Regions from separate parts of the Parabacteroides sp. AT13 genome, predicted to be linked through region 1. Evidence: riboswitches for the same ligand, from Rfam matches in the RefSeq annotation. Region 1 holds a riboswitch; each other region holds the start of a gene.
The links. Region 1 has a riboswitch for thiamine pyrophosphate ahead of CI959_RS05130 (TonB-dependent receptor). Riboswitches for the same ligand answer to the same signal wherever they lie in the genome.
Positions count from the first base shown of each region.

Region 1 (10,844 bases):
TCCCATGTCCGCATAGATCTTAGCGGACAGGAAGACAAATACATACACGAGGGAGGTGAGGAATCCCACCACCCACATGGCCTTATGTTGTTTAATCTCTAGAAAGAGATAGAGTAGACCGGTTATTACTCCGAAGTATTCTAGCCAAACCATTTTAGTAATTGAAAATTAAGTTAGAATTTGAAGGTGATCCTGGCCATGGCGTTCGTGCCGGCTTGGGTGAAATAACCGTCATCCTTTTTACGTGTGCCGTTTTCGATATACGAGTATACCCATGCGTTGGTCTCGTACTTCTCGTTGAAGAGGTTGTTGATAGTCACGTCTAGGGTTATTTCTTTCATGAACTTAGGCTGGAAGGCGTAACCGATACGTAGGCTATTGATAAAGTAGGGATCGATGGAACGATCCTTGCTGCTTGAATTGTCTATGTATTGGCGGCCTACTACTTGCGAGTTGAAACTAGCGATAAATCCTTTGTAAGCGAAATCGAACATGCTGTTTGCGATTAGGTCTGGGGAGAAAGCGATATTCGTTGTACCTAGATCGTTGATCTCTTGTACTCCGGTATCCCAGTTATCCACGTATTCCACGAAATGCTTGATTTTATTTTGGCTGAGGGTTACGTTCGCGTTCCAATTCAGCCAAGAGGTGATTTGTACACCTCCGGTAAGCTCGATGCCCATTCGGTAGCTATCCTTTATATTGGAAGTGAGGGCCTCACCGATCTCGCTGATCTTGCCGGTCAGGATTAATTGGTTGTTGTAATCCATGAAATAGAGATTGGCTCCAACCCGGAAACGGTTGTTACCAAAACTATAACCGGCCTCGTAATCATATAAGGTCTCGTGGGTAGGACGTTCTTCGGGGCCTGCCTCCGTGAAATTGTCACGGTTCGGTTCCCGATTTGCGACGGAGAAAGAGACGAATGCGTTATGGCCGTTATTATGGAAGTTTATACCGGCTTTCGGGTTGAAGAAGTTCCAGTTCTTATGAATGTCCAGCTCTTCCTCGGCTTTGTCATCGTTTCCCTTAATGGTGTAATGGATCCCACGGTATTGTAAGTCCAGATAGCCGGTGAAAAGAGGGGAAAGACGTTGGGTCAATTTTGCGTATGCGTTGTAGTCTAATTTCTTACCGGTATTGCGGTAATATTCGTAATCCGGTTGTGGCAAGACGTTTGCGCTTTTGGTCCACATTACCCGGCCAAAATGGTCGCCTACATAGTTGTTGACGGCGGTTCCCAGCGTAAGGCGGGTATTGTCACGTTGATAGTTCGCGCTATAAACGGTCCCATAGAAATAATTGTCGAGCCATTTACGGCGCACGAGGTCGGTCTTTTTTACGGTATTACCCTCCGGATCGATATATTCCGGTAGCTTATAACTGCTGAATTTGGCTTTCGATTTATAATCCTCGTAATATCCGTTACCATCGGTGTAATGAAGGGTCAGGTTCATATTCCAGAAATCTCCGATACGCTGGCTGGCCATTAAATGGTAGTTGTGTTGCCAATAATTATCCGTCTGATTGTTATAAAACTTCTTCACTCCATCTTCCTCATATTCTCCGCATGGATTATAGCTACGATCTGTGTCAAGTAAATAAGACGGAACACCGTTCCATGCTTGATAGGTCTTCTCGCTGTTCCCGAAGGCTTGGAATTTAATCAATGTATTATCGGCATAGAAAGCGGCGGAGGCATAGTAAGAGCTCATACGGGCGGAGGCACGATCGATAAAGCCGTCGCTACGGATATTGGAGTAGCGGGCGTCGAAAGCGAAATGATCGTAAAGTAATCCGGTACCGCCTTTTACCGTATGCTTCAGCGTACCGAAAGAACCTGCTGATACGGAATATTCGCCGTAAGGCTTTAAGGACGGTTTCTCGGTTTGCATGGCGACCGTAGCGCCAAAAGCCGCGGCTCCGTTCGTAGAGGTTCCGGCACCTCGTTGGATCTGGATCGATTCTACCGAGGAGGCTATATCGGCCATATTAGCCCAGAATACGGTATGAGACTCGGAGTCATTAACCGGTACGCCATTGATCGTGATATTGATACGGTTCGCGTCTGTCCCCCGGATACGAAAACCGGAGTAACCTATACCTGTTCCGGCATCCGAGGTCATGATAACAGACGGGGATTGGGAGATAAGGAATGGGATACCTTGCCCGTTGTTCCGGCTGCTTAGCTCTTGTTTGGAGATGTCGCTATAAGCTACCGGGGTTTCTTTCCCGACTTTGGTAGCGGTAATAACTACTTCATCCAAAGATACGTCTTTTGAGATTTTCAAGGAGTCGACCGGACTGGGCATTTGTGCCTTGACGGTTGTAGCCAGTAAGGAGCCGGCCAAGATAACCAATACATTTTTCATCTTTTCATCTTTTTGCTTTAAAACTAAATAGATGAATAGAAAGGATCGGAGAAGCATGAATCCCTACGACAGCATTACCTGTACAGGTTCTATGGGTATGATCTCAGCCCGCTCCTTTCGTGAAGGATTTTGCGAGCACCCCTTCGTATTCGGCAGCAAAGATAGGCATAAAAGTGTTAATAAATATTACTGTCAATAGTAAATCGGATTTCTATAGATATTAATTCTGATTACTATGGATAGTAATCCGGTTTGTGTCGTATTAATTTTTTCTGTAAAAAGATGAGGATATTTTGAGAACTCATTGATTTTTTGTATATTTGCGGGCGATTAAGTGAAGTTGAGGAGGGGGCGGGTAGTCCCCTTCTTTTGTTCTTAACAGATATGTGTATGATAGAAAAGAAAGTGGTAAGCCAATTAATAGAGGAAAAACTAGCCTCTTCAAGCAATTATTTAGTAGACGTGGTGATTAAACCGGGAAACCTGATAGTCGTTGAAATTGATAACGATGAAGCGGTAAGCATTGATGATTGCGCTGAGTTGAGCCGGTATTTGGAGGAGCATCTGGATCGTGACGTCGAGGATTATGAGCTGGAGGTTGGCTCCGCCGGCATTACTTCTCCTTTCAAGGTACTTCGCCAATACGTCAAGAACATCGGAAACGAGGTGGAGATGCTGTTGAAAAACGGCTCGAAGCTGACCGGTGTGTTGAAATCTGCCGACGAGAACGGTGTGGTTGTCTCTGTCGAGAAGAAGGTGAAACCGGAAGGCGCTAAGCGGAAGGTGACTGTGGTGGAGGATGAGTCGTATACATTTGATGAAATAAAATATACAAAATACTTAATAAGATTCAAGTAAGATTATGGCCAAGAAAGAGGAAACAATCAGTATGATTGACACCCTTGCGGAGTTCAAGGAGTTGAAGAATATCGATAAAGATACGATGATTAGCGTTTTGGAAGATTCGTTCCGTAACGTGATCGCCAAGATGTTTGGCACGGATGAGAACTATGACGTGATTATCAACCCTGAGAAAGGTGATTTCGAGATCTGGAGAAACCGTACGGTTGTGGCTGATGATGAATTGGAGGATGAGAACTTGCAGCTTACGTTGACGGAGGCCCGTAAAATCGATGCCGACTGTGAGGTGGGCGAGGAAGTGACCGACGAGGTGCATTTTGCAGACTTCGGACGCCGTGCGATCTTAAACTTGCGCCAAACTTTGGCTTCAAAGATACTTGAATTGCAGAAAGACAGCTTGTACGCTAAGTATAAGGATAAAATAGGCCACATCATCGCCGCTGAGGTTTATCAGGTGTGGAAGAAAGAAATCCTGTTGCTGGATGACGATGGTAATGAGTTGCTACTGCCGAAATCCGAGCAAATCCCGACCGATTTCTATCGTAAGGGAGAGACCGTACGTGCGATCGTTCAACGTGTGGATAACTATAATAACAACCCGAAGATCCTTCTTTCCCGTACGGATAAGGTCTTCTTGCAACGGTTGTTTGAGTTGGAGGTTCCGGAGATTAATGACGGCTTGATTACGATCAAGGCGATCGCCCGCATCCCGGGAGAGCGTGCCAAGGTGGCTGTCGAGTCATACGATGACCGTATTGATCCGGTAGGCGCTTGCGTAGGTATGAAAGGCTCTCGTATCCACGGAATCGTTCGCGAGTTGAGAAACGAGAACATTGATGTGATTAATTACACCTCAAATCTCTCTTTGTTTATCCAGCGTGCCTTAAGCCCGGCTAAGATCTCTTCTATCCGTGTGAATGAGGAGGAAAAGAAAGCTGAGGTTTATCTACGTCCGGAGGAGGTTTCTTTAGCGATCGGTAAGGGCGGTCTGAATATTAAGTTGGCTTGTATGTTGACTGAGTATACGATTGACGTATTCCGTGATATCGAAGGAGCGGACGAGGAGGATATCTACTTGGATGAGTTCTCCGACGAGATCGACAGCTGGGTGATCGACGCACTGAAGAATATAGGATGCTATACGGCGAAGAGTGTCCTTGCTATGGACCGCAATGAGATTATTGAACGTGCCGATCTGGAAGAGCAGACCGTGGACGATCTTTTAGCTATCTTATCTGCGGAATTTGAAGATGAAGGTAACGAATAAGTATTACGACAAAGTTAGATATGCCTATAAAATTAATTCAAGTACAGAGAAAATTGAACGTGGGAATCAACACGGTGGTTGAGTTCCTGCACCGGAATGGGTTCTCGGTTGAGGATAATCCCAACACGAGGATCAGTGATGAACAGTATGCTTTGCTCGTAAAAGAGTTTGGAAAGGATCTGCCAGAGAAAGATCGTAATTTTGCGGCGGATCGTGTGCGGAAAGAGGTTCCTTCTGTGAAAGAAGAGAAGACCGCGGAAATAAAGACAGTGATACCGGAAGAATTCAGACCTAAGATCGTAATGAAGGGTCATATCGATTTGGATGGTGGACAACATAAAAAACAGCAGGAAGAGCCGAAGGCTAAAGAGGAGCCTAAGGTGAAAGAAGAGCCTAAGGTAAAGGAAGAGCCGAAAGTGAAGGAAGCGCCTGCCGCTCCCGCTGCTCAAGCTCCTGTTAAACCCGCGCAGCCTGCGCAGGCTCCCACGGAGAAAAAAGAAGAAAAAGTTATAGTAGTGGAAGTGGAAAAAGAAAAAACCGTAGAGAAGCAACCGGTTGTTGCGGAACCTAAGGTGGAAAGTGTGAAACCGGAACAGGAAGTAGAGAAGACCGAGGAAAAGGATGATAATCTTTTCCGTTTGAACTCGGTTAAATTGGAGTCAAAGATCAAGGTAACCGGTAAGATTGACTTGGATGCGCTTAACCAATCGACTCGTCCGAAAAAGAAAACGAAGGAGGAGAAGCGGAAAGAGCGTGATGAGAAGCAAAAGTTTAATAACAATCGGCCGGGTAATAATAGCAACGGTCCGGGCGCTCCTCATAAGAGTCCGAATTCGCCGACTTTGATTAAACCGAACGCTCCTGCTAAACCGGGTGAGGAAGGTGACGCTAAGAAGAAGCGTAAACGTATCAAGAAAGATCGGGTAGACGTGAATAATACGCCGGGTACGAATTATCCGCGCCCGAATCGTGACGATCGTCCGAATAACGACCGTAAGCCTCGCTTGAAGAAGCCGGTGAAAGCGGAAGTTAGTGAAGAGGATGTTCAAAAGCAGATCAAGGAGACTTTGGCTCGCTTGACCAACAAGAATAATAAGAATAATAAGGGGGCTAAATACCGTCGTGATAAACGTGACGCCGCTGTGAAACGTGAGCACGAGTTGATGGAACAGGAAGAACTGGAAAGCAAGGTATTGAAGCTGACCGAGTTCGTTACGGCCAACGACTTGGCGAACATGATGGACGTATCTGTAACGGAGGTTATTGGTACTTGCATGAGCATCGGCCTTATGGTTTCGATCAATCAGCGCCTGGATGCGGAGACGATCAATATTGTGGCTGAGGAGTTCGGTTATAAGACTGAATATGTAAGCGCGGATGTTGTCGAGGCGATCAACGCTGATGAGGAAGATGATAACGAGGAGGATTGGGTAGCCCGTCCGCCTATCGTAACGGTGATGGGACACGTTGACCATGGTAAGACTTCTTTATTGGATAATATCCGTAGCGCGAACGTAATCGCCGGTGAGGCCGGTGGTATCACGCAGCATATCGGAGCCTACAACGTGAAGTTGCAGAATGGCCGCCGTATCACGTTCTTGGATACTCCGGGTCATGAGGCGTTTACCGCTATGCGTGCCCGTGGCGCAAAGGTGACGGATATCGCGATTATTATCGTGGCCGCTGATGATAACGTGATGCCTCAGACGATCGAGGCGATTAATCACGCTTCGGCTGCCGGTGTTCCTATTGTTTTCGCTATTAATAAAATCGATAAGCCACATGCTAATCCTGAGAAGATCAAGGAGGAGTTGGCGAATATGAATTACTTGGTGGAAGACTGGGGGGGTAAGTACCAGAGTCAGGAGATCTCCGCTAAGAAAGGTATCGGTGTCGAGGAGTTGTTGGAGAAGGTCTTGTTGGAGGCCGACCTGTTGGATTTGAAAGCGAATCCGAAAAAACGTGCGGTTGGTTCTATCATCGAGTCTTCTTTGGACAAGGGACGTGGCTATGTATCTACCATATTGGTGGAGAACGGTACGTTGAAGATGGGAGATATCGTTTTGGCGGGAACTCATCAAGGACGTATCAAGGCGATGTTCAACGAGCGTAATCAACGGGTGGAGAAGGCCGGTCCTTCCGAGCCGGTATTGATCCTCGGTTTGAATGGTGCTCCTCAGGCCGGTGATACATTTAATGTATTGGAGACTGAGCAAGAGGCGCGTGAGATAGCTAACCGTCGTGAGCAATTGCAGCGTGAGTTAGGTCTTCGTACGCAGAAGATGCTTACTTTGGATGATATCGGACGTCGTATCGCCGTGGGTAACTTCCAAGAGTTGAACGTGATCGTGAAGGGTGATGTGGATGGTTCCGTAGAGGCTTTGTCCGACTCCTTGATCCGTTTGTCTACCGAGGAGATTCAGGTAAACGTAATTCACAAGGCGGTTGGCCAGATTTCCGAGTCGGATGTGGTTTTGGCAGCGGCTTCGAACGCTATCATTATCGGATTCCAAGTTCGTCCGTCTTTGCAAGCACGTAGAAACGCCGAGAAGGAAGGTGTGGAGATCCGTTTGTATTCTATCATCTACGATGCGATCGAGGAGGTGAAGAGCGCTATGGAAGGCATGCTTTCTCCGGAGATCAAGGAGGAGATTACCGCTTATGTGGAAGTTCAGCAGGTATTCAAGATCACCAAGGTCGGTACGGTTGCCGGATGTATGGTTAAGGAAGGCAAGATCAAACGTACGAACAAGATCCGTTTGATACGTGACGGTATCGTTATCTATGCCGGTGAGCTAGGTTCTTTGAAACGTTTCAAGGACGATGCGAAAGAGGTCGTGGCTGGCTTGGATTGCGGTTTGAATATTACGAACTTCAACGATATCCAAGTGGGCGATATGATCGAGGCTTACGAAGAGACAGAAATAAAGAAGACGTTATAACGATGAACTGGTTGGACATTACATTGCTATGTCTGGCAGGGATAGGATTTGTGAAAGGCCTGTTTGATGGAATCATCAAACAGGTTGTTTCGCTTATAGCCCTAGTGATCGCGATCTTTTTCTGCGGGAAAGCGGCGGCTTGGCTGAAAGGATATATCTTGGCGTTGGGTTGGTTTCCGGAAGAAGGGGTTACGATCTTGAGTTATATAGCGGGTTTTATCTTGATTATGGGGGTATTTATCCTAGCGGGTGAACTGGTTACCAAGGTGGTAGGGGCGACACCGTTGAGCGTTATCAACCATTTGTTTGGGGGTTTTTTCGGGTTGCTGGTCGTTTTGGTCTTTACCAGTTTGCTGTTGAATGCGCTGGAGTTCGTGGATCGCGGATCGGTCTTGATTCATCGCCAATCGAAGATAGAATCTCGTTTTTATTATAGCGTGAAGCAAATAGTACCAACAATTTTCCCACATAATTTGTTTTCATTAGGAGAATGAAGGGCTTTTATCAATGGTTAATTTATAATTATGCAGGATTCAAATCATATCATTAATGAGGTAACGAGCGGAGATTATAAATATGGCTTCGTTACCGATATTGATACGGAGGTGATCCATCGTGGATTAGACGAGGAGACGGTCCGTATTATCTCTGCCAAGAAGAACGAGCCGGAATGGTTACTCGAGTTCCGTTTGAAGGCTTTTCGCCATTGGCAGACGTTGGAGATGCCTACATGGCCTCACTTGAATATCCCGCCGATCGATTATCAGGACATTATCTATTATGCCGCCCCTAAGAAAAAAGAGGGACCAAAGAGCTTGGATGAGGTAGATCCTGAGTTGTTGAAAACATTCGATAAACTGGGTATTCCTTTGGAAGAACAGAAGCATTTAAGCGGAATGGCGGTAGACGCCGTGATGGATAGTGTTTCCGTGAAGACTACTTTCAAGGAGAATCTCGCGGAGAAGGGGATTATTTTCTGTTCGTTCAGCGAGGCTGTACAACATCATCCGGACTTGGTGCAGAAGTATTTGGGCAGCGTGGTTGGTTATCGTGATAATTTCTTTGCCGCCTTGAATTCGGCCGTGTTCTCGGACGGTTCGTTTGTTTATATACCGAAGGGCGTACGTTGCCCGATGGAGTTGAGTACGTATTTCCGTATCAATGCCGCTAATACCGGACAGTTCGAGCGTACCTTGATTGTCGCAGACGATGAGGCGTATGTAAGTTATCTGGAAGGATGTACGGCGCCGATGCGTGACGAGAACCAATTGCATGCCGCTATCGTGGAGATCGTGGCGAACGAGCGTGCCGAGGTGAAGTATTCTACCGTACAGAATTGGTATCCGGGTGATAAGGAAGGTAAAGGCGGTATCTATAACTTCGTGACGAAACGAGGTTTGTGCAAAGGTGAGGGTAGCAAGATCTCTTGGACGCAAGTAGAGACCGGTTCGGCGATCACTTGGAAATATCCGAGCTGTATCTTGGCGGGTGATAACTCGGTAGGTGAGTTTTACTCGGTTGCCGTGACCAATAATTACCAACAGGCCGATACGGGTACGAAGATGATTCATCTGGGTAAGAATACGAAAAGTACGATCGTATCCAAGGGTATCTCTGCCGGTCATAGCCAGAATAGCTATCGGGGATTGGTGAAGGTGTCCGCCCGTGCGGAAGGCGCCCGAAACCATAGCCAATGCGATAGTTTGTTACTAAGCTCTACTTGTGGAGCTCATACGTTCCCTTACGCTGATATTCAGAATGAGACGGCGATCGTGGAGCATGAGGCTACGACGAGTAAGATCAGTGAGGAGCAATTGTTCTACTGCCAGCAACGGGGTATCTCGGTAGAAGAGGCTGTTGGTTTGATCGTGAATGGATATGCCCGCGAGGTAATGAATAAGTTACCGATGGAGTTTGCTGTCGAGGCTCAGAAATTACTAACGATCTCGCTGGAAGGCAGCGTAGGATAGAATAATTTTCAATTTTCAACTTTCAATTTTCAATTAGAAAAGATGTTAGAGGTTAAGAATTTACATGCCAACGTAAATGGCAAAGAGATATTGAAAGGTATCAACCTGTCGGTGAAAGCGGGTGAGGTACATGCTATCATGGGACCGAACGGTTCTGGAAAAAGTACGTTAAGTAGTGTATTAGTAGGTAATCCCGCTTTTGAGGTAACGGAAGGAGAGGTTATCTTCAACGGTAAGAATCTGCTGGATCTTTCTCCCGAGGATCGTAGCCGTGAGGGTATTTTCTTGAGCTTCCAATATCCGGTCGAGATCCCGGGAGTTAGTATGGTGAACTTTATGCGTGCGGCGTTGAACGAGCACCGTAAATATAACGGTCTGGAACCGGTTTCGGCTACGGACTTCTTGAAATTGATGCGTGAGAAACGTGCGATCGTCGAGCTGGATAATAAACTGGCCAGCCGTAGCGTGAACGAAGGTTTCTCCGGTGGAGAGAAAAAACGGAACGAGATCTTCCAGATGGCGATGCTGGAGCCGAAATTGGCGATCTTGGATGAGACGGATAGTGGTTTGGATATCGATGCCTTGCGTATCGTGGCGCATGGCGTGAACCAGTTGAGGACTCCGGAGAATGCCGCTATCGTAATCACGCACTATCAGCGTCTGCTGGATTACATCAAGCCGGATGTGGTTCATGTGCTTTACAAAGGCCGTATCGTGAAGACCGCCGGTCCGGAATTGGCCTTGGAACTGGAAGAGAAAGGTTACGACTGGATCAAGAAAGAGATGGGAGATGAGTAATATGAAGGCCGAGCAACAATATATCGATCTTTTCGCCCAATGTGAGGATCTGGTATGTCGTCATAGTACGCCGGTGATGAATGCCCTCAGGGCTGAGGCCTTGGCGAACTTTGAGCGACTCGGATTCCCCTCCACGAGAAGCGAGGATTATAAATATACGGATGTAGCCCAAGCGTTCGCTCCGGATTACGGTTTGAATATCAACCGGGTCGCTATCCCGGTGAATCCTTATGACGTATTCCGTTGTGACGTACCGAACCTGAGCACATCGTTATACTTTGTAGTGAACGATACGTTTTACGATAAGGAATTGCCAAAAGCGCATTTGCCGGAAGGCGTGTATGCTGGAGGGTTGAAGGCTTTTACGGAGCAATATCCGGAGATCGCTTCCAAGTATTACGGAAAGGCGGCACCGAGTAGCAAGGATGGTATTATCGCATTGAATACGATGTTAGCCCAAGATGGTTTCGTGGTGTATGTACCGAAAAATGTCGTGGTTGAGCGTCCTATCCAATTGGTGAATATTTTCCGTAGCGATGTGGATACGATGGCGAACCGTCGTGTTCTGGTGATTATGGAACCTCATTCGGAAGCGAAGCTATTGGTTTGCGATCATAGTATCGATGACGTGAAA
Region 1 is NZ_NQMH01000001.1:1,094,474-1,105,317, reverse strand. Features, by position in the region: gene pnuC (nicotinamide riboside transporter PnuC) at 1-153, opposite strand, end outside; gene CI959_RS05130 (TonB-dependent receptor) at 174-2,372, opposite strand; TPP riboswitch at 2,415-2,525, opposite strand; gene rimP (ribosome assembly cofactor RimP) at 2,763-3,230, shown strand; gene nusA (transcription termination factor NusA) at 3,235-4,500, shown strand; gene infB (translation initiation factor IF-2) at 4,521-7,442, shown strand; gene CI959_RS05110 (CvpA family protein) at 7,445-7,936, shown strand; gene sufB (Fe-S cluster assembly protein SufB) at 7,967-9,412, shown strand; gene sufC (Fe-S cluster assembly ATPase SufC) at 9,455-10,210, shown strand; gene sufD (Fe-S cluster assembly protein SufD) at 10,203-10,844, shown strand, end outside.

Region 2 (10,844 bases), on a different contig from region 1:
CCCGGAAGCGAGCTTACGTTGATCGTAAAAGAACCCTCATTGAACGGGGGCAAGAAACTACGTCCCAAATGAAAGAAGATCACCAAGGCGACCACAAACAAAGCGATCGTGGTACCTAGCACCCATTTCTGGTAAGCCAACGCTAACTCCAAAGCCCGTTTATACACCACCTTCAACTTCCGGGCTATCCAAGCCTCACGCAGTTCCTTCATTCCCGTCGCTTTACGGTTCAGCAAATAGCTACAAAGCACCGGGGTCAAGGTAAGCGCCACCACCGTAGAAGCAAACAACGCCACGATAAAAGCGATACCCAGCGGAACCAACATACGGCCTTCCATACCACTCAAGAAGAACAAGGGCACGAAGCTCACCACGATAATCAAGGTAGAGTTCAAGATCGGCATACGTACCTCACGGGAAGCGTCGTAAACCACCTCCAAGGTAGAGCGTTGCTGATCCGGAGGCAAGAGCCGGTTTTCCCGGATTCGTTTATACACGTTCTCCACGTCCACGATAGCGTCATCCACCAAGGAACCGATAGCGATCGCCATACCTCCCAAGCTCATCGTGTTAATCGTCAATCCCATGTAGTGCAATACGATGATAGAGACCAGCAAAGATAACGGCAAGGCTACCAACGAGATCACCGTCGTACGTATATTCATCAAGAACAGGAACAAGACGATCACCACGAAGAAACTACCCTCAAACAAGCTCTTCTTTACATTATTAATAGAGTTATCGATAAAATGACTCTGGCGGAATATATCCGTAGAGACATGTACATCCGCCGGCAAGTTCTTCCGCAAATCGACAACAATCTCGTCCAGCTTCTCCGTCAACTTCTCCGTACTCGTATCCGGCTGTTTGGTCACGGTAATCAGCACGGCTGGCTTTGTCCGCTCGGAAGCGGTTCCCAGCTTCGGGCTTTTACCGCCGATCTTAACCGTAGCGATATCACCCAGCGTAACCGGATACTCATTCACGGTCTTCACCACACCCTGAGCGATCTCTTCCGCCTTCGACGTAGACAATACACCCCGGATGATATACTCATTATCAAACTCATACAATACACCACCATTGGCGTTCCGGTTCATATTCCGACAAACATCCAACACCTCGTTCAACCCTACACCGTAGTGCTTCATACGAGCCGGGTCCAACAAGATCTGGTACTCCTTAATATCGCCACCGATCACGGCCACCTGCGCCACACCGCCCGTAGACAACAAACGGGGACGGATCGTCCAGTCGGCGATCGTACGTAAGTCCAACAAAGACGTGGAATCGGCGGTCAAACCGAGGATCATCATCTCACCCAAGATGGATGACTGCGGGCCTAAGGTCGGTTTACCTACGTTCTCGGGAAGGCTCTCACCCAAGACAGCCAGTTTTTCGGACACGATCTGACGAGCCCGGTAAATATCCGTACCCCAATCGAACTCTACCCAAACCACGGAGAATCCGGTGGTAGACGAGGAACGTACACGCCGCACGTCCATCGCACCGTTCACGGCAGTCTCCACAGGGAATGTCACCAAGCGTTCTACCTCCTCGGGAGCCATACCGTTCGCCTCGGTCATGATCACGACCGTTGGGGCGTTCAAGTCCGGGAACACATCCACGTCCGTATTAAACGCCGTGTACGTACCCCAGATCATCAGCAATAGCGCACAAACCAAGATTACCAACCGGTTGTGCAATGAATAATAAATTATCTTATTTAACATGCAACGTCCCTCCTATTAATGGCTATGGCTATGAGCCGGTATCGCGTTAGAAGCGGAAGACAACTTGATCTGGTAAGCGCCACGGGTCACGACCTCATCGCCCGGTTTCAATCCGGAAAGGATCTGTACCTCCGAGCCGTTATTCGCTCCCAGCGTCACCCATTGCTTCTTATAGCCTTCCTCATCCAGACGGATAAATACCGAATAAATGCCCTGCTCCTCGATAAGGGCGGAGACAGGCACGCTCAAGACATTCTCCATCGGCTTTGTCAACAAAAAGATCTCCACGAAAGAACCGGGGATAACCGCTCCTTTATTATCGAACTCGAAAGTCACCGGTACATAGAAAGAGTTCATATCGGAAGCCTTTCCATACGATAACAACCGTCCACGCAAATCAGACAATTTATAGAGAGCGTTATCATACGGAGTCATGAAATTAGCAGTTTGGATCATGGGAAGATCGTTGTAATACCTCTCAGACACGTCCGCACGCAATACCAAACGATTGTTTTGCGAGATCGTAGCCAAAGGCTGACCTACGGATACATAATCACCCTCTTTCACTTGGATGTTCTTCAAGTAACCGTTCAAGGGAGAGACTACAGACACGCCTTTCGCCGTCTGTTTTCCCGCTATCGCCTCATAAGCGACCTTGGCGTTCTCGTAATTCAAGCGGGCCTGCTCGAAATCCTTGGCGGATACGATCTTATCGCCTACCAAGGCTTGCATACGCTCGTATTCCTTTTTCGCCGTCTCATAAGCGAATTTAGCCTTTGCCGCCACGTCTCCATCAGAGAGGGCGTTGGAAGCGATACTCAACACGGCCTGTCCCTTGCGTACCGCCGTACCATCCACGAATGGCAAGCTACCAAACGAGATCACGCCGGGGACGGTAGCGACGATCACGGACTCCTCCCCTTGCGCCGCCATTACTCGTCCGCTCGTCTTAATCACATCCGTGAAAGGAGCGGGATTAACCGTTACAGTCTGCAAACCAACGGCCTCGGCTAAAGCCTTCTTAAAGACAATCTCGCCGGGATGGGTACCACCGGCCTCATGCTCATGCTCATGGTCATGGCCTTCGTGTTCATGTCCCTCATGATCATGATCGTGAGCCTCTAATTCATGATTATGCTCATCGTGTCCGGCTTGCGACGCATTTCCCGCACAACCGGCAAACAGGTAAGCGCACATCGCACCTACCAAATATATTTTCTTCATTGTGTAAAAAATCTTGATATCGTTAATAATAAATAGATAGGGGCAAGTCTGTCCTCACCCGCTCTCACAAACGAGGTATCAAGACATAGGAGGGGCACGAAGTCCCGAGGCACTCACTATCCAAGCGTCGTGCAGCGACTCAATGTAGGGGGCGTTCTCGTGATCAAGGAGCTGTCCGCAAAACGCCGGTTCAGGTGGATAAATGTAATCAAATAAAACGAGTAACGGCATCAGATGTATATCCACATCTCCATCCATAAAATGAGAAATATGCGTACTGAAATAGGCCAAGTTATGCCCGTCGCAACCGCAATCATGCGTATCTGTGCTTTTATCGCCATGCGCTTGCTCTGCGGTCAAGGATTGATAACAAGGCATCCCGTCCCGGTGATGATGGTGAGGGATAACCACAGAAAGCAACGCCAAGATGCCGGCCATCAGCACCACGTATTGTACAATCCTCTGTTTCATTTTCTCACGCATGGCACAAAGATAAGGATATTTTTCCGTTTTTTACATGAATGTTGTAAGTTTGCGGTAAATAAAAAGATAGATGAAGTTTGGAGTAAATAAAAAGATATTATTATATACCGCCGGTTGCGTATGGATTTTCGCCGGTATCAATATCTTACGCATCGGTATCGTCACATGGTTAAACGATACCCATTATTGGTTATTCAAGATCGGGGAAGCGACCATCGTTTTCTTGCTTTTCTTCAATTTGGTCTTTAAACGGCTTTTCTATAAACATTCCGAACGGATCTCCCGGAAAAACGGGAAACATTGCCCGTTCTCTTTCTTCGACGTGAAAGGTTGGATTATCATGATCTTCATGATCGCTTTCGGGATCACGATCCGTGCGCTCCATTTACTGCCGAATTCTTTCATTTCTGTATTCTATACGGGATTATCCACGGCGTTGATCATAACGGGATTCTTATTCTTGAGACAAGGAAAAACCGTTGGGAATTGAGAATTGAAAATTAAAGATACAACAATCAATAATTCTCAATTCTCAATTCTCAATTTTCAATTCCCAAGCTTTTCGCAGATCAACTCAGCCGCCTTCTTGCCGCTCATCAGCATGCCGCCAAAGATCGGTCCCATACGGAAGCTACCGCTTACGCCGTTAGCGGCCATACCGGAAACGAATAATCCCGGGTAGATCTCCTTCGTGTTCTCCACCGTCGTCTGCTCACCCAGCTCCACATTCAAGGAACGCTCGCCGATCACGCCTCCGGTCGGTGTATTCAATTGGATATCATTCTTACGGGCTACCACACGGGCGATCTCGCAATCATGCCCCGTACCTTCCAAGACAGCCTTTGCCATGATCGTCAACGGATCCACGTGCATCCCCTCACGGATTACCGGAGCCCAGTTCACTACCACACCGGCTACGGCATCGTTATGAAACACCACGTCCTCTACCGAATAGCAGTTAAAGATCGTAGCGCCCGCCTTCGTCGCCTGATAAATCAAAGCGGAAGTGGTATGTACCGAATCCATGATATACGTGCCGTTAGCACCCTCCTTATAACTTACGCCCAATTCCTTGATAATCGGCATAGCCTCTTCCTGCACCACGATATCGTTGAACATCATAGCGCCGCCCCACATACCTCCACCGGGAGCCAGCTTACGATCAAACAACGCCACCTTCTTACCGGCTTTCGCCAAGAAATAAGCGGCCACGATACCGGAAGGTCCCCCTCCCACGATCGCTACATCCACAGACAAGTTGCTCTTCAACTTCTCGAAGTAAGAGTCAATGATTCCACTTGAAACAATCTGTTCCATCTTAATAACTAATTAAAGTTTAAACATCAGGGAGCACATAGAGGTAACGCCCCCTTTATTTCCTAGTTCTACCTTATTTTCCCTTCGCCGGCATTACCCGGATCAGGTTCGATGGGTATAATCTCAGCCCGTATGACTCGGGCACCCCTATGTGAAAAGTCGGGGGCAAATGTACAAAAAATTAGTATATATGTACTCAACAGAGCCATAAAAGGCAAAAAACGCTCAGCCAAACAAAATGTAAAAAGTTTAGTCTTCTTCCGACCAGTCATCAGACCAACCGAATTCTTTATCCCGGAATAATTCAGCTAATCCCGAAATCTGCTTGAACCGAAGTAACTCATTTTTATCCATTCCAATATTACGCATGATCCACTTATCAGACATCCCAGATTTGACCAACTCCGTAACAATCTCCGTCATAAGTTCCAAGTTGTGCATCCCTCGAGCCCTGTTATGGCGAATGGTTGAAGCCATTCGGTTTGAAATATCTTTCTCAATCACCGTTACAGGCAACATTCCTTTCTCACGATCATAAATCCTTTGAGATTGCTTCATAACCAGATAACGATGATAACCATCTACTATCTCATATAAATCATCCTCTTCAAGATAATAACAGACGCAAGGCATCGTATAGCCATCCTCCCAAATGGAAAGTTCCAATAATCGCATTTCCGGTGGTGCCATGATATTAGGGTTATAGCTGTTGGCTACAATTTTTTCTATAGGGACAGCCCTAACACCATATGCCGGACTAACAAAGTTTCCCATGCTTATAAAAATTATATTTGTCCATTACTTCTTTTCTCATATCCCTCTCTCGTTTTGTCTGGGAAAAACCCATATACTTGCATGTATGATCGTTTTTCAAAATACAAACACACATACGTTTGTAAGTAGGGATTTCTTTAAACTCGGGTATATTGATATCATCGATATACTCCATCCGTACTGGTTTCTTATCCGTATGGTAAGCGGTACATTCTTCCACAATGATAGGAATATTAGCCGCCCGTAACTTAGCGATTGTCTCCTCACTGAGGCATCCCCCTTTTTCTCTCCAGAATTTACGGCTGACTCTTAACTTATTCAAATAGTTCTCACGAGTTTCTTCGGGTAAGGTATTTAGGAGAAAATACATATATTTCTCCCAAGAGAACCCGGCTGGGCACTTGATAGCCCTCCATCCCATAGCGGAGGTATTCCCATATATACCGGCAAAGCCAACACCGTTTACACGTCCAACCATCCGCCCCCACATGTCGGGATCGACAACTTTGTAAATGAACAGTGTGGATATCGCTTGGGATATGAATGGGCTCGCCACACGTTGCCGGGACAAAGGCACCCCTGCTTGATAATACAAATCATACAAATGATTATATGGCCAACCGAACTTTCCGTTCGCTATCCAGATATCCTGAGTTTTCCAATCATAAATAGGATATGCGTTATATATAGAATAATTCATTCTGCGAGTCCATTTATAATTAGCTAGTTTTCTGTAATTCTTATCACTATGTATGGCCCGCCACCTATTAAAACTCTCTTGGGTACGGATACCAACAAGGCAACATATACGCCGGCCCATTTTCCGTTGATACAACCAAAAAGGGAACATATTCTGAAAATCATAATCCCACATGTCCTCCTTGAAGAAGTCAAAGTCTTTCGCCCGGAGACATGAATGGGGCATCTCTCGAACCCAGATATCCCGGCACTCCTCGCTCCAAGGTCTCCAATATTGTTGAAACATAGATGTACATGTCTGGACTTTAAAAGGAACACAACAATGATAAATATCAAGGATATCGGAATTAGCGGCATAAACCTTTTCCACATATTCGGTCGTCTGGCTGTATTGAACCTCATAATCCATATGAAATACACCTAGTTTTCGTCCCGGAGCGTATCTACGAATATAATCTACACACAAATTCAACAGTACACCACTATCCTTTCCGCCGGAAAAAGAGACGTATACGTAATCGAAATAATCAAAAATGATCTTCAATCTTTTCTCTGTCGCCTCGTACACATCCATTCTTCGCATCATGACTCTACCTCCGGTAAATAATGCATTTTATCATAATTTTTCCACTCAACACATGTCTGGAACTTTTTTTGTGAGAACACTTTTACATGACGTTTATGCACAACAGCCATAAGTGAAGCTTGAGATGAAAAATCCTTTATGACTTCTTCAAGAAGTTCACTCAATACCGAAGGATCGTCACCACTCACGAAATAATTGTCTATAGAGTAATAGATATGTCCTTTTTTTACAGGCATAAAACCAACAACAGCCGTTTCATGAAAGGCTATATACCAAACGTGGCTACGAGATGTTTTAAAAGGGTAATTGTTATTTTGTCGCAAAATGGCTGGATTCATGACCAAAGGTGCGACAAGTTCATATAACAATTTGTCCGTTCCCTGCAATGTCATAATTTTCATGGTCTGCACTTAATAATATTACCATGCAAATTTAGGCATTATATATAGATACCGTAACCACAAAAACACAAAAATGTAATTTACCCTATTTATATTTAGTCACTCGCTCATCATCGATAACGCCTTTCCAATTCATACCAAAAGCGAAATCATACAGATGGCCCTCGCTGTCCGTATAGCATTTCATATCCCGGGGAACATCCTCGAATTGCTCCTCCACGATACGCATATCTGCCGGCATCTGCAAAGGCAACAAAGCGGAAGGCTCGGCTTTTCCACTGATGATATCCAAGACCGCTTGGTTTTGTACACCGAAGTTCACCAGAATGGCATCCGCCGAACCCTCGAACTCGGACATAATCGTGGGCTTATCCATCTCCAAAGATACGATTACAGGCTTACCTTTCATTTTAGCCTTTGTCTCCAAAACAGAAAGCATATCCTGCTTATTAGCTGTTTTCACGGACTTACCTTTATAAGAACGGTTCGTGAAATTCTCAAACGGATCTCCCCCCGCCAAACTTGGATTACGGGCATAGGTAGCTGTATAATCATTATACTGTAAACTGATAGGCATATAACCGTTTCCTCCTTTCTCACGATCGGATTTATCATACCCCGTACCACTGTTCGGGCTCGTCATAAAGACGATGGCGAAATCCGCCTCATCGGGATTATCAACGACCGTAAGATACCGTGACCGATGCCCTCCACTAAAGCTTGCACATTATTATTCCAGCGAGCCGCCACTTCTGGGCTTTGTACTCTCGTAACCAATACATGACGAACATTATCCTCGGTGAGGAATTTACGCTGCGCATCGGAAAGATCGGATGGCTGGGCTCCACTCTCATCAAAAGATTTGCCATTGTAGGTAGAAGCTCCAAACCCTTTCGAGGCACCGGGGATAGATTGATGGGCGCTATAAAGCATCAATCCGGCGATCTCCTCTGTAGATAACTGCCCGGCCAAATCAACGGCACGTTCCTCGGGGGTAAGACGCCAATCCTCATACGGATCAAGCAACCCGTTCCGATTCAGATCTTTGAAGGCATATCCGTCAACGGCAAGAAGTCTCACCCCCGAATTGGCCGAATATCCTAATACAGCTCCTTCTTGCTGGGTAACGATACGGATAGAATCTTTCTCTACCTCCGTCCACTTCGTGCCCGAACAAGCACAGGTGGAAACTAACAAGGCGCCCAACATACCATAGGTCAGCCGAACAGTAATAAAAGGTTTTCGCATACTTTCTTAGTTTTAATAGGTCAATCTCTATTCAATAATGGTTTCTCAAGAATACGATTTATCCGAAATGAGGCGGACGCTTATTCAATCTGCGCTCGATAAAGCTTTTCATAAATTCCACGGTCTCGTCGATCCCTAATACGGATACATCGATCGAGAAATTATAAGAAGAGGCCATTCCCCATGTCTTATTCGTATAATAATTATAGTAAGCCGCACGGGATTTATCAGTCTTCTCCATCATGTTCTTCGCCTCTTCCACTGTCACACCATGCCTTTCCACGGTCTTTTGGACCCGGCTCTCCACTGAACTATGGATAAAGAAGCTCAAACAAGCCGGATCATCCCGGAGGATATAATCAGCGCAACGCCCTACCAAAACACACGACTCAGTCTCCGCCAATTTACGGATAGCGTCACTCTGTATCTTAAAAAGACCGTCATTAGACAAAATATCATTATAAGGCGTAAACATCCCTCCCATAAAAGAAGAGTACCCCATCGTAAAAGCGTACGATAAACCACTGGAGGCACGTTCGTCCGCCTTCTCGAAAACATCCTCGCATAATCCACTCTCACGGGCCGCCACGGTAATCAGTTCCTTATCATAGTAACCGATACCCAACTCCTTCGCCAAACGTTGTCCGATCTCGCGGCCACCGCTTCCGAACTGGCGGCCTATCGTCAATATGATTTTATTATCCATAGATTTCAAGTTTAATTCAACTATTTACAAACGTACAAAATTATTTTTAAAGCCACGATAATAATATAATAAACACTAAAACAAAAAATAATCAAAGTTTATACTTACATTTGTTTTCGAATAAATTTAGTACACTCAATTTATCATGAATAACATTCATTCCAATACAACATTTCTTAATGAGGCTATAGACAAGAAGACCGATGTAGAAGATGAAAAGACCGACTTGATTTTGGCCAATATGATTGATTTGCGAAAAACGATGTCGGATGTATTGTCACTTCTTCTTGGAGCCAAAGAAAACTCGGTTATTGACCAAGCGCTATTCCGCATCTTACAATTTTTCGATGTGGATCGGGTGTATATCGGAACATTTGACGAACAAACTCATACTGTTGACTTTACGAATGAAGTTACTTGTGATGGCATTATCTCTATGCGAGAGGATTTACTGCGTCAACTCCCGCAAGACGAGATTCCTTGGTGGTACGATAGTATCAAAAAGGGCATGGATATCGTTATTCATGATGTCTCTAAAATGCCGGAAGAGGCGAAGAGTGAGCAGCATCTTCTGATTTTGCAAGAGGTTTCATCCTTATTAGTCATCCCTATTTTCAAGCAAGGCAAACCATCCGGATTTATCGGCTTTGATTCTGTAAAAAAGAAACGGAACTGGAGTGCCTTAGATATAGAGAACTTACATATGTTGGCTGATATCCTTTCCATAGCCATTGAAAGAGGGGAAGTCCAAGGATTAGTAGAACATACGGCTATGCAAGTCATGAAAAGCGAGACGAAGTTTAAGATCATTTTTGACAAGATGCCTTGGGGCGCCGAACTTTATGATGAGAATGGAGTGTTGGTAGATATCAACCAAGCGGATCTCGATATTTTTGGTGTTACCCGTGAGCAGGCCGTGGGACTGAATATGTTCGAGAATCCTAATATCCCGAAATATGTAAACCAAAGCCTCAAAAACGGAAAAGATATATTCTTTCCTCTTAATTATGATTTCAAGGTTGCTTCTCAAAACGGCTATTACGATAGTCATCATGATTCTAAAACAAAGCATCTGTTGGTAAAAGGAGTCACATTAAAAGACTCTCTTGATAATATATTCGGCTATATTTATATTGTATTCGACGATACCGAGAATCACATCAAGCGGGAACAAATCGAAAATAGCCTAGCCCGGCTAAAAGTATCAGTAGATACCGGGGATTCCATTCTTTGGGAATACGATGTAGAGAATGATAAATTGACCGTAGATTTTGGCCTCAATGAAGACATTAATAATAATGAGGGGCTAAAAGCGATTCATGATTACAACTTCAAGAATCAAGAAGACTATAAATCCTCAATCCATCCGGATGATTTTGACCGGGTATATAATAAACAGTTCAAACCTCTCCTGCAAGGGAAGATCAATAACTTCGTAGCGGCCTACAGGCGTATCCTCAATGGCAAAACATTCTGGTTCAACTCCAATGTACGCTCCTATAAATTCAACGACGACGGAACGCCTAACAGGATCGTAAGCTATACCTCCAACATAACCCAGCAACGGGAAAAGGAGATCGAGCTAATCAAGGTAAAGGAAGCTGATAAATTGAAGTCCGCATTCTTGGCGAATATGAGTCATGAGATACGCACGCCGCTGAACGCTATCGTCG
Region 2 is NZ_NQMH01000002.1:1,292,003-1,302,846, forward strand. Features, by position in the region: gene CI959_RS19740 (efflux RND transporter permease subunit) at 1-1,733, opposite strand, end outside; gene CI959_RS19745 (efflux RND transporter periplasmic adaptor subunit) at 1,749-2,957, opposite strand; gene CI959_RS19750 (DUF6769 family protein) at 3,036-3,440, opposite strand; gene CI959_RS19755 (hypothetical protein) at 3,511-3,930, shown strand; gene CI959_RS19760 (sulfide-dependent adenosine diphosphate thiazole synthase) at 3,987-4,757, opposite strand; TPP riboswitch at 4,820-4,916, opposite strand; gene CI959_RS19765 (ParB/RepB/Spo0J family partition protein) at 5,007-5,531, opposite strand; gene CI959_RS19770 (DUF3440 domain-containing protein) at 5,515-6,816, opposite strand; gene CI959_RS19775 (hypothetical protein) at 6,813-7,217, opposite strand; gene CI959_RS21690 (glycoside hydrolase family 3 C-terminal domain-containing protein) at 7,303-7,860, opposite strand; gene CI959_RS21955 (hypothetical protein) at 7,857-8,465, opposite strand; gene CI959_RS19790 (AAA family ATPase) at 8,524-9,171, opposite strand; gene CI959_RS19795 (ATP-binding protein) at 9,317-10,844, shown strand, end outside.
Region 2: linked by a shared signal. The riboswitch ahead of CI959_RS19760 (sulfide-dependent adenosine diphosphate thiazole synthase) and the one ahead of CI959_RS05130 (TonB-dependent receptor) in region 1 are both predicted to bind thiamine pyrophosphate.

Region 3 (10,844 bases), on a different contig from region 1:
AGGATACTGGGCACGGCGTTCAGTATCCTGTTTCTCGTTTGGTTCCTATCGGGATTGGTAATGATCTACCATACGTTCCCGCGAGCGGACCGGGCCGATAAACGGGCGAAGATGGATATTCTCTCTCTGGAGAATCTTCCTTCGTTAGACCAGATAGAGAAACGTTTACCGCAGAACGAGCGGATAAGCCATGTTACCTTAAACAGCTATTTGGGACAAACTGTTTTTCATATCCGGACGGAGAAAGGGAGCTATGATATTCCTGCCGACTCGACGGAAAGATTACCCGTAATCGACTGGAATCATATCCAACGTGTGGCATCACTATGGAATACCTCTTCCATAGCGAAGGTAGATTCCTTGTACACCTTGGACCAATGGATTCCATTCGGTCGTTTAAAAGAGGAATTTCCGATCTATAAATTCCATTTCGCCGATCCGGAACGACATGAATTATACATATCCTCTAAATCCGGGGAGGTTTTGCAATATACGGATAAAAACAGTCGTTTCTGGGCTTGGCTCGGGGCGATCCCTCATTGGGTCTATTTCACTTCCTTGCGGCAAGACGCTGAATTATGGATAAAGGTAGTTGTCTGGTTATCCGGAATCGGGTGCGTTATGTGTATCGCCGGGATCTATTTAGGAATACGGGATTTCCGGTTAGCGAGGAGACGTCATTTGATTTCCCCTTATAAGAAGTTCTGGTATAAATGGCATCATATTCTTGGGGTGTTATTCGGTTTATTTGTCCTCACCTTCTGCTTTAGTGGTATGATGTCTTTGGCTCGTGTACAGGATTGGGGGTTGAAAGCCAAGCTCGATATAAACCCGGTTCAAGAACTGCGGAAGATGGCTCCTTCCCCACTCGATTATCCGTTGGATTACAGGGCGGTCGTACAAGCCTATCCCGGCCAGATCCGTCAATTGGAATGGAGTAGTTTTGGTGATATACCCTTTTACATCGTACAAACAGACACGAAGGATATTGTCGTGAACGCAAATAAGAGTGACGGGATATCTTTATTGAACCTGCGACCGGAAGAAATCCGTTCCGTATTGTCTCAGATACATGGTATCGGGACCACGGCTGATATCAAACGGTTGGATGCTTATGATACGTATTATATCTCACGAAAAAGGAATTTAGAACTCCCGGTCTGGAAAGTATCTATTCAAGACGTGGATAATAGTTGTTATTACATTAATCCCCGTAATGGACAATACCGTTATGTAAATACGCCGTCTCGTTGGAACCATTGGATGTATCCGGCATTGCATAGCTTGAATCTGAAATTCTTGGTAGATCATCCGGTCTTATGGAATATCGTGATGTGGGGAACCATGTTGGGAGGCACGTTCGTTTCCTTATCCGGTGTATGGCTTGCGATAAAATATATCAGGCGAAAAGCGAGAAGAAAGAAGTAAAGCCTGTATATTTGTATTATATTTATTGAGAACATTGTATTATAAAATAGATTTGAATGAATAAAGGCAAGATTATAGTCGCCGGAATCGGCCCCGGTAGCGAGGCCGATATAACGCCTGCGGTTTTGGCCGCTATCCAAAGCTCGGATGTCATCATAGGATATAAATATTATTTCCGTTTTATCACCCACTTGCTTCGTGAGGGAACGGAATGTATAGATACAGGTATGAAACGTGAGCAAGCTCGTGCCGAGCAAGCTTTCGCTTATGCCAACGAGGGAAAGACGGTTTGCGTGATCAGTTCCGGTGACGCCGGTATTTATGGCATGACTCCTCTGATTTATGAGATGAAGAAAGAATCCGGAAGCGAGATCGAGATCGAGTCGTATCCGGGCATCAGCGCTTTCCAGAAAGCTGCGTCCTTGCTTGGCGCTCCTATCGGACATGATTTCTGTGTGATTTCCCTCTCAGACTTGATGACTCCTTGGGAACTGATCGAGAAACGGATTCACGCGGCGGCCATGGCCGATTTTGTTACGGCGATCTATAATCCAAAAAGCGAGGGACGTTATTGGCAACTCTATCGCTTAAAAGAATTGTTCCTGCAAGAACGCAAGCCGGAGACTCCGGTCGGTTATGTACGTCAGGCCGGACGGGAGGAGCAAGAAGTATTCGTCACTACGCTCGCAGATCTGGACCCCGAGCAGATCGATATGTTTACGGTAGTCTTGATCGGAAACTCACAAACATATCTTTCCGGGAATCATATGATCACTCCCCGGGGATATTATGGCGAGATCAAACAAAAGAAAATGGATACGGGTATCGGACAGGACATCATGATCCGTAGTTTCCGTACGATCGAGAAGGAACTGAAAAACCAAGAGATCCCGTTGGATAAGAAATGGGCGTTACTCCATGCCATTCATACGACGGCCGATTTCGATATGGAAAATATCCTTTATGCCGACCCGGATGCTGTCTCTACATTATATAATAAGATCAGCGGCGGGGAAGTTCCTACGATCATCACCGATGTCACGATGGCTGCTTCCGGCATTCGTAAGGGAGCTCTGCAACGTCTGGGTGTCGAGGTGAAATGCTACCTTCAAGACGAGCGGGTCGCTGAGATGGCTTCGAGCAAAGGAATTACCCGTACCCAAGCCGGTATTCGTCGGGCCGTGGAAGAGCATCCGACCGCTCTGTTTGTCTTCGGGAACGCCCCGACCGCCCTTATGGAATTATGCGATTTAATACGTAAAGGTAAAGCCACTCCAGCTGGCATTATCGCGGCTCCGGTAGGTTTCGTACATGTGCAGGAATCCAAACATATGGTGAAACCTTTTATCGGTATACCGAAACTAATCGTGGAAGGTCGTAAAGGAGGTAGTAATTTAGCGGCTACGCTAGTGAATGCCATCCTTTGTTTTAATGACGCAGAACAATTAAAGCCGGGAAGAGACGTATGAACCGATTTTATGTCATAGGGCTGGATGATAATATGCGGCAATACTTTCCGCCGGAGATATTGGAGATAATCTCGTCCCACCGGGTGTTCTCCGGAGGCGTGCGGCATCATGAGATCGTACGTTCGCTCTTGCCCGAGAAAGCGGACTGGATCGATATAAAAGTCCCGTTGGACGAGGTCTTCGATCGCTATCGTTCGTACGACGGTCGGGAAAGCATCGTTGTATTCGCTTCCGGAGATCCTTTGTTTTTCGGATTCGCCGTTACGATTCAAAACCGATTGCCGGATGCGCAAATCCGCCTGTACCCGTCATTTAATTCCTTGCAACTCTTGGCACAAAATCTATTGATGCCTTACCACGATATGCGGATCGTCTCCCTTACCGGACGGCCTTGGCACGAGTTCGATCGTGCCTTGATCGAAAGTGCGTCTAAGATAGGCGTGCTCACGGATCGGGAACATACGCCTACGACTATCGCTCGCCGGATGCTGGAATACGGCTATGATAATTATACCATGTTCGTGGGAGAACGGTTAGGAAATACCGAACGGCAGAGCATCCGCCAATTCAGTATACAAGCTGCGGCAATGAATAATTTCGTTCATCCGAATTGCTTGATTCTCCGGAAAGAGCGTGACGGGCATTCCCGTAAGTTCGGCCTGCCGGATTCCGCGTTCGAGCATTTGAGCGGGCGGGAGAAGATGATAACCAAAATGCCGATCCGTTTGTTATCTTTAAGCATGCTGGATCTGAGAAACCGGGAACGTTTTTGGGATATCGGCTTTTGCACGGGTTCTGTCTCGATAGAGGCTAAATTGCTGTTCCCGCATTTGCATATCACGAGTTTTGAGATCCGGGAAGAGGGACGAAAGTTAATGACTGAGAATTGTCGTCGTTTTGGGACTCCGGGTATCGAGGCTATAATCGGAGATTTCTTATCGGTGGATTTATCAGCGTTGGAGGCTCCGGATGCAATCTTTATCGGCGGACATGGCGGGAAATTAGTGGAGATCCTTATGGTAGTTTCCAAAAAGATGAAAGAGAACGGTGTCATCGTCTTCAACTCCGTATCCGACGAAAGCAAAGCGCTTTTAGAGGAAGCGGTCCGCCAAACCGGTCTTCGGATATCCGCCCAAACCCGTATCACGATTGATGATTTTAATACGATTACCGTGAATGTTATTTATAAATTATGAGTACAATATCAATTATTCCAATATCCGATAGCAGCCGGGGGCTTGCTGAGCGAATTCTTGCTTCTTATCCCGAGGCGAAGATATTACCATTCGGCTCTTTCTCAAAAGAGGTTTTTCACGAATCCAGTAGTTTGGTATTTATTGGAGCGATGGGAATTTGCGTACGCAGTATCGCTCCCTTCGCGGAAGATAAACATACCGATCCGGCCGTGGTTTGTATAGATAGTACCGGCAAATACGTGATTCCTGTTTTATCTGGACATATCGGTGGAGCGAACGATCTTTCCAAAGAGTTAGCGAACCTATTAGGAGCCGAAGCGATTATTACGACACAAAGCGACAACGCAAACCTATGGGCGCTCGATACATTAGGGAAGAAATACGATTGGACCTTGATCGCCAAAGATAGCAATGCCGCCATCTCCACTTTTGTCAATGGAAAACCGACAGCGCTACTCCTTGATATACGAGATAAAGGAACGGATTATTTGGAGCGTACGGTCCCGTCTCATGTCTCTATCTTTTATTCCTTCGAGGCGATACCGCAGCAAGACTATGAGTTATTGATGATCGTCAGTCCCCAACAATACGATACATCCATCCCTACGATCACCTATATACCGAAAGTCCTCCACCTAGGAATGGGTTGCCGCAAGGATATGCAAGGCGATCCTACGGTCGTTTACGAACATATTAAAGATGTATTGCGTGATAAACGCCTATATCCGGAAGCTTTGGCGGATGTAAATACAATCGATTTGAAGAAATGCGAACCGGTGCTGACATTATTGGCTTATGGAGTTATGGAATGCCCTTTCCACACCTATACATCGGAGGAGCTGAAAGATATCCCGGTACCCAATCCCTCGGAGAAGGTACTGGAGGTAACCGAATCCCCAAGTGTATCGGAAGCTTCCGCCATTTATGCGGCTCATGGCGGTCCGCTTTTGGTCGAGAAGCAAAAAGCGGATTTAGGGAAAGGAAATGAATATACCTTTGCCGTAGCGTTAGATCGGACGGCCTGCCGCAAGGGACATATCGAGATCGTAGGAGCCGGTCCCGGCGATCCGGACTTGATCTCTATCCGCGGACGGCAAATGTTGGAGAAAGCGGATTTGATCCTGTATGCAGGAAGCCTCGTCCCGAAAGAACTTACCTTATGCGCGAAGGCAGGCGCTACGGTGCGAAGCTCGGCGGATATGAATCTGGAAGAACAGTTTGCGTTGATGAAAGAGTTTTATGATAAAGGATTGTTTGTCGTTCGTTTGCACACGGGCGATCCTTGCATCTATGGAGCTATTCAAGAGCAAATGAATTACTTTGATCAATACGGGATGGATTATCATATCACTCCGGGTATTTCCTCTTTCCAAGCCGCCGCCGCCGCTCTTTATTCCCAGTTCACGATTCCGGAGAAAGTACAAACGATCATCCTCACTCGTGGCGAAGGACGTACGCCCATGCCTGAGAAAGAGCAACTGCACAAACTGGCTCAAAGCCAAAGTACGATGTGTATCTTCTTAAGCGCCGGTGTCGTAGAGAAGGTCCAAGAGGAATTATCGCGACATTACGCTCCAACCACTCCGGTAGCCGCTTGCTATAAATTGACATGGAAAGACGAGCGGATCTACCGTGGGCAACTGAAAGATCTCGCGAAAATCGTAAAAGAGAATCATCTTACACTGACAACATTACTTGTCGTCGGGGATGCCATCGATAATCGCAAGGGTCTATCCCGCTTATATGCGGATGAATTCAAACATCTTTTCCGTAAGTAATGATACTGATCCTTGGAGGAACGACAGAAGGTCGTGTGGCTGTGCGGGTAGCGGACGAGGCAGCCGCTATCTATTACTATTCTACGAAAGGAACTTTGCAATCCATTGAATGCGCGCATGGAATCCGTTTGACCGGAGCCATGAATGCGGAGGAAATGGAGTGTTTTTGTCGTGACCACGCGATTAAGCTATTGATTGATGCGGCACACCCTTTCGCTCAAGTGTTACACCAAACGATCGAAAAAGTATCGAAATGTTTACAGATTCCGGTGATCCGTTACGAACGTCGGTATCCACCTCGTGATGAGGACTTGATTTGGTGCGATAGTTATGCAGACGCAATTCACCAAATGGAAAACAAAGGTATCCAACGGCTACTTGCCCTCAGTGGCGTGAACACCCTTGCCCCGCTCCGCCCTTATTGGCGATCGCATACCACTTGGTTCCGTATATTGGAGCGGGAGGAATCTTTGTCGTTGGCCGAGAAGCAGGGCTTCCCCCAAGAAAGTCTGGTTTTCTATCGAGAAGGCGAGGATGAGTTAAAGTTGTTGGAGCAACTCCATCCGGACGCCATCTTGACAAAGGAAAGTGGTTTCTCCGGCTATTTTACGGATAAAGTGAACGCTGCCCGCCAATTCGGAATACCAGTATTTGTCGTGAAGCGTCCCGCATTACCGGAAACTTTCTACCGAGTGTATGGTGAAGACGGATTGCGCAAACAAATTGAACGCCTATTACCAGAATTCTTTCCCTTGAAAAGCGGATATACGACCGGAGCTTGTGCTACCGCCGCCGCAAAAGCTGCTTTATTGGCCTTATTATCACGGAAGGAACAAACAGAAAGCCAGATAACATTACCCTCGGGAGAACAGATAACGTTGCCGGTAGCCTATACCGAATGGGCCGGGTGTTCCTCCGCCACCTGTACCGTGATCAAGGAGTCTGGGGATGATCCGGACGTGACGAATCATAGCCGGATCCGGGTTACTGTTCAATTATCTCCCGATGCATCCGGTTGTGCCACGGTAATGGCACAAGAAGAACATTGTCAAGAAACAGAAAGCGACGATACGGGAAGAGTCATCTTCCAAGCAGGTGAAGGAGTCGGAACCGTGACCCTTCCGGGACTCGGCTTGAAAGTCGGTGGCCCGGCTATAAACGCCACGCCCCGTAAGATGATCCGGCAAGAGCTGATTCCACTCCTGCCCTCACCCGATTCCGTCGCTATTGTCACGGTCTCGGTTCCCGGTGGCGAGGAGTTGGCGAAACGTACCTTCAATCCGAAACTTGGAATTATCGGGGGAATCTCTATTATCGGGACATCCGGAATCGTGCGTCCTTTCTCATCGGACGCTTTTATCGCCTCGATACGGAAAGAAGCCAGTGTCGCCAAAGCGATAGGTTGCGAGACGTTGGTTATTAATTCCGGGGCGAAGAGTGAACGCTACCTTCGGAGCTTATACGCTCCTTTGCCTCCACAATCATTCGTCCATTACGGGAATTTTATCGGAGAGACGCTAAAGATCGCTGCCGATTTAGGTTTCAAGCAGGTTATCTTAGGCATCATGATCGGCAAGGCGGTGAAACTTGCGGAAGGTTTCCTGGATACACACAGCAAAAAAGTCGTCATGAACAAAGGCTTCCTTCAAGATGTAGCGAAAGAAGCGAAATGCGAGGAGGCGACCGTAGATGCAATCAATCGGATTACGTTGGCCCGTGAATTGTGGGAGCTTCTTACGGAAAAAGATCAAAATCGTTTCTTCCCATTACTTTTACAAAAATGTAAATCGTATTGCGCTCCTATCCTTCCCGACGGCGAACTAACCTTGCTGTTAATATCCGAAGAGGGCAAGGTCTTATACCAATCTTAGCTTTAGAGACGCAGCACGCACGCTACGTCTCTACACCCCCCAGACTGTAATAGCATTTCTTTTTAGCTGTTTATTCTTTTTTATTAGGGATTCTTTAAGAATACATATTAGGAGGATTTCGTACTTTTGCCCTCTAAATATTGATTAAAATAATGTTTAGATATCTTTTAATTTATATGGCCTGCCTTCTATTCGCCTTTTCCGTAAAGGCGCAAGGTATTTCCAATGACACGATTCCGAAAGAAGTGCTGATGCTGGACGGTAAGCCTATGACCGAAAAGCAAATACAACGTTATCATAAACAATTACATAAAGACTCCATACGGGCCAACAAAAGGATCTGGTGGTCTATCCTTGGCGGACCGTCTTACACGCCGGAAGCCTCCTTTGGCGTAGGTGGCGCGGTTTTGGCTAGCTTTCGCTTAAACAAGAATGATACGATATCCCAACGATCGTTTATCCCTGCGGGATTTAACATCACCTTAAACGGGACGTTCGTTTTTGCCGGTGCTGGTACCTTATTCTTGAACGAGAATCGCTTCCGTATTTATATCAGTTACGGTTATCGGAACGAACCTTCGCATTATTTCGGGAAAGGCTATGAGACGATCGAGCAAATCGAGAAGAGCGACTCGACAACGAAATTCCATAAGAGTTCTTTCCAACTATATCCCCGTTTCGTATGGGAAGTTAGGCCTCATTTATATACGGGTCCTCTTTTTGATATTAATTTCAGCAAATCAGATGATATCAACCCGGTGATGGCCGAAGATCCTTATTTCAATAAGTTCAAACGAGATTATGTCAATATCGGTGTCGGCGGCTTGATTCAATACGATACACGAAATGATGTGGCGACCCCAAGTTCCGGTATGTTACTAAGCGCGATCGCCAAGGTGTACGGAAAGTATTTAGGCGGTGCATATAATTATGAGATGTTCGAACTGGAATACCGCCAATTCCAGCAAGTATTTCGTCCTCGTAGCACCTTGGCATGGATCGCCAAGACACAAATCGGTGTGGGGAACGTTCCTTTTACGGAGCTTCCTTCATTTGGTTCCCCTTTCGATCTTCGCGGATATTATTGGGGGAAGTACCGTGACAAGACCATGGCGTATGGGATTCTGGAGTATCGTCATATGTTCGGCAGCGTGGAGAAATATAAGAGCGGTAATTTCTGGGCGAAGTGTGGTTTTGTAGGTTGGGTTGGCACGGGTACGATCGGAAACGCTCCTATCGTAGACTGGAATAAGTGGAAATTCAACTACGGCGTAGGCCTACGTATCCAAATGCAACCCGGCAAGAACTTCCGCCTAGACGTAGGCAAAGACCCGAACCAAAAAGGAATGGCGGTTTATATGAATATGACGGAAGCCTTCTAAAACCAGAAGGCTCCCGTCTACGATCTATGGAAGTATAACCTTGCGTTAAAATTATCGTTTAAAAGCCGGAAATATCTTAATATCGATTTTTTTCACTAAGTTTGCGTCATCGAAGGGGTGCCATACTATATGGGCTGAGATCATACCCTTACTACTTGATGCGGGTAATGCCGCCGTAAGAAAAACGAATGTTAAATGGATAAAAATGAAACGTACCGTTATCCGGTAGCTTTAACGATCGCTGGCTCTGATAGTGGCGGTGGTGCCGGAATACAAGCGGATATTAAGACTTTTTCCTCGCTGGGTGTTTTTGGAGCCTCGGCGATAACGGCTATAACCGCTCAAAACACACAGGGGGTGCGAGGGATCCAAGCGATCTCTCCCGAGATTTTGAGAGGACAAATCGAAGCTATTCTTGAGGACTTCATCGTAGATGCCATAAAAATAGGGATGCTACATAACAAGGATGCCGTAAAGGTTGTATCTGAGACTTTACCTTCCTTCCGACGAACTTCTATCATTTTAGATCCGGTGATGATATCCACGAGCGGAAGTAAATTATTGGAGGATGACGCCATCCGAACCATCATGGATGAGTTGTTCCCTAAAGCGACACTGCTTACTCCGAATATTCCCGAGACGGAATATCTTTCCGGTATAAAAATCAATAACGAGGCGGATATCTTATGTGCCGCCCGGAAATTGCAGGAAAAAGGATGTAACGCTATATTGATCAAAGGGGGGCATATTCCCGGAGTAGAAACGGTGGATCGGTTATTTATCAATGAGAATAATCCGATTTGTCTGGCCTCGCCAACAGTGGAGACCTTCAATACCCATGGAACGGGCTGTACGCTATCGTCCGCCATCGCCGCTTATATGGCACTCGGCCATTCATTGGTGGAAGCCGTACGATTAGCCAAGGAATATATGAATAACGCGCTCGTTCACGGGGCAAATGTATGCATGGGAAAAGGGCACGGACCTGTAAACCACTTCTTCTCACCCTCTGCCCTTCATAAAATCCGATGGAATCATGAATAAGCTGGTCGTAATTACTACACCTTATTTTTTCGCGGATGAAGCTTCTTTGATCGAACTTCTATTCGCGGAAGGAATGTCTCGTTTACATCTACGTAAACCGGATTGTAAACGTGATGAATTGGAGGGCTTATTGGATAAGATCTCTCCGGCTTATTACGACAGGATCGTTCTTCATGATTGGTTTACCTTGGCAGAAGAAAGGGCTTTAGGAGGAATCCATTTGAACAAGAGGAACCCGGAAGCTCCACCTTTATATAAAGGTAGTATAAGTCGTTCTTGCCATAGTCTGGAAGAGATTATCGAGTATAAACCGGTATGCGACTATGTGTTCCTTAGCCCGATCTTTCAGAGTATATCCAAAGAAGGATATGGTAGCGGATTCTCCTTAGATGGATTGCGAAACGCGAAGGGCATCATCGATGATAAGGTGATTGCCTTGGGAGGAATCTGCCCGCGGACAATAACGAAATTAAAAGATATCCCCTTCGGCGGTGTCGCCGTTCTCGGGGCCCTTTGGGGAAACGATCCCTCCCTTCTTGTTGCGGATCAACTCATAAAACAATTCAAACGATTACAAGTATGGCCTTAAATTATTATTTCGGATATGATGAGAATGGAAGAGTCGGTCGGAGAACAACCGGATTACGCCCCCCTTTTGGTGGAAACAATCGCTTGA
Region 3 is NZ_NQMH01000002.1:783,057-793,900, forward strand. Features, by position in the region: gene CI959_RS17650 (PepSY domain-containing protein) at 1-1,428, shown strand, start outside; gene cobJ (precorrin-3B C(17)-methyltransferase) at 1,485-2,897, shown strand; gene CI959_RS17660 (bifunctional cobalt-precorrin-7 (C(5))-methyltransferase/cobalt-precorrin-6B (C(15))-methyltransferase) at 2,894-4,093, shown strand; gene cobM (precorrin-4 C(11)-methyltransferase) at 4,090-5,871, shown strand; gene cbiD (cobalt-precorrin-5B (C(1))-methyltransferase CbiD) at 5,871-7,742, shown strand; gene CI959_RS17675 (BamA/TamA family outer membrane protein) at 7,895-9,124, shown strand; TPP riboswitch at 9,228-9,325, shown strand; gene thiD (bifunctional hydroxymethylpyrimidine kinase/phosphomethylpyrimidine kinase) at 9,320-10,168, shown strand; gene CI959_RS17685 (thiamine phosphate synthase) at 10,161-10,757, shown strand; gene CI959_RS17690 (thiamine phosphate synthase) at 10,748-10,844, shown strand, end outside.
Region 3: linked by a shared signal. The riboswitch ahead of thiD (bifunctional hydroxymethylpyrimidine kinase/phosphomethylpyrimidine kinase) and the one ahead of CI959_RS05130 (TonB-dependent receptor) in region 1 are both predicted to bind thiamine pyrophosphate.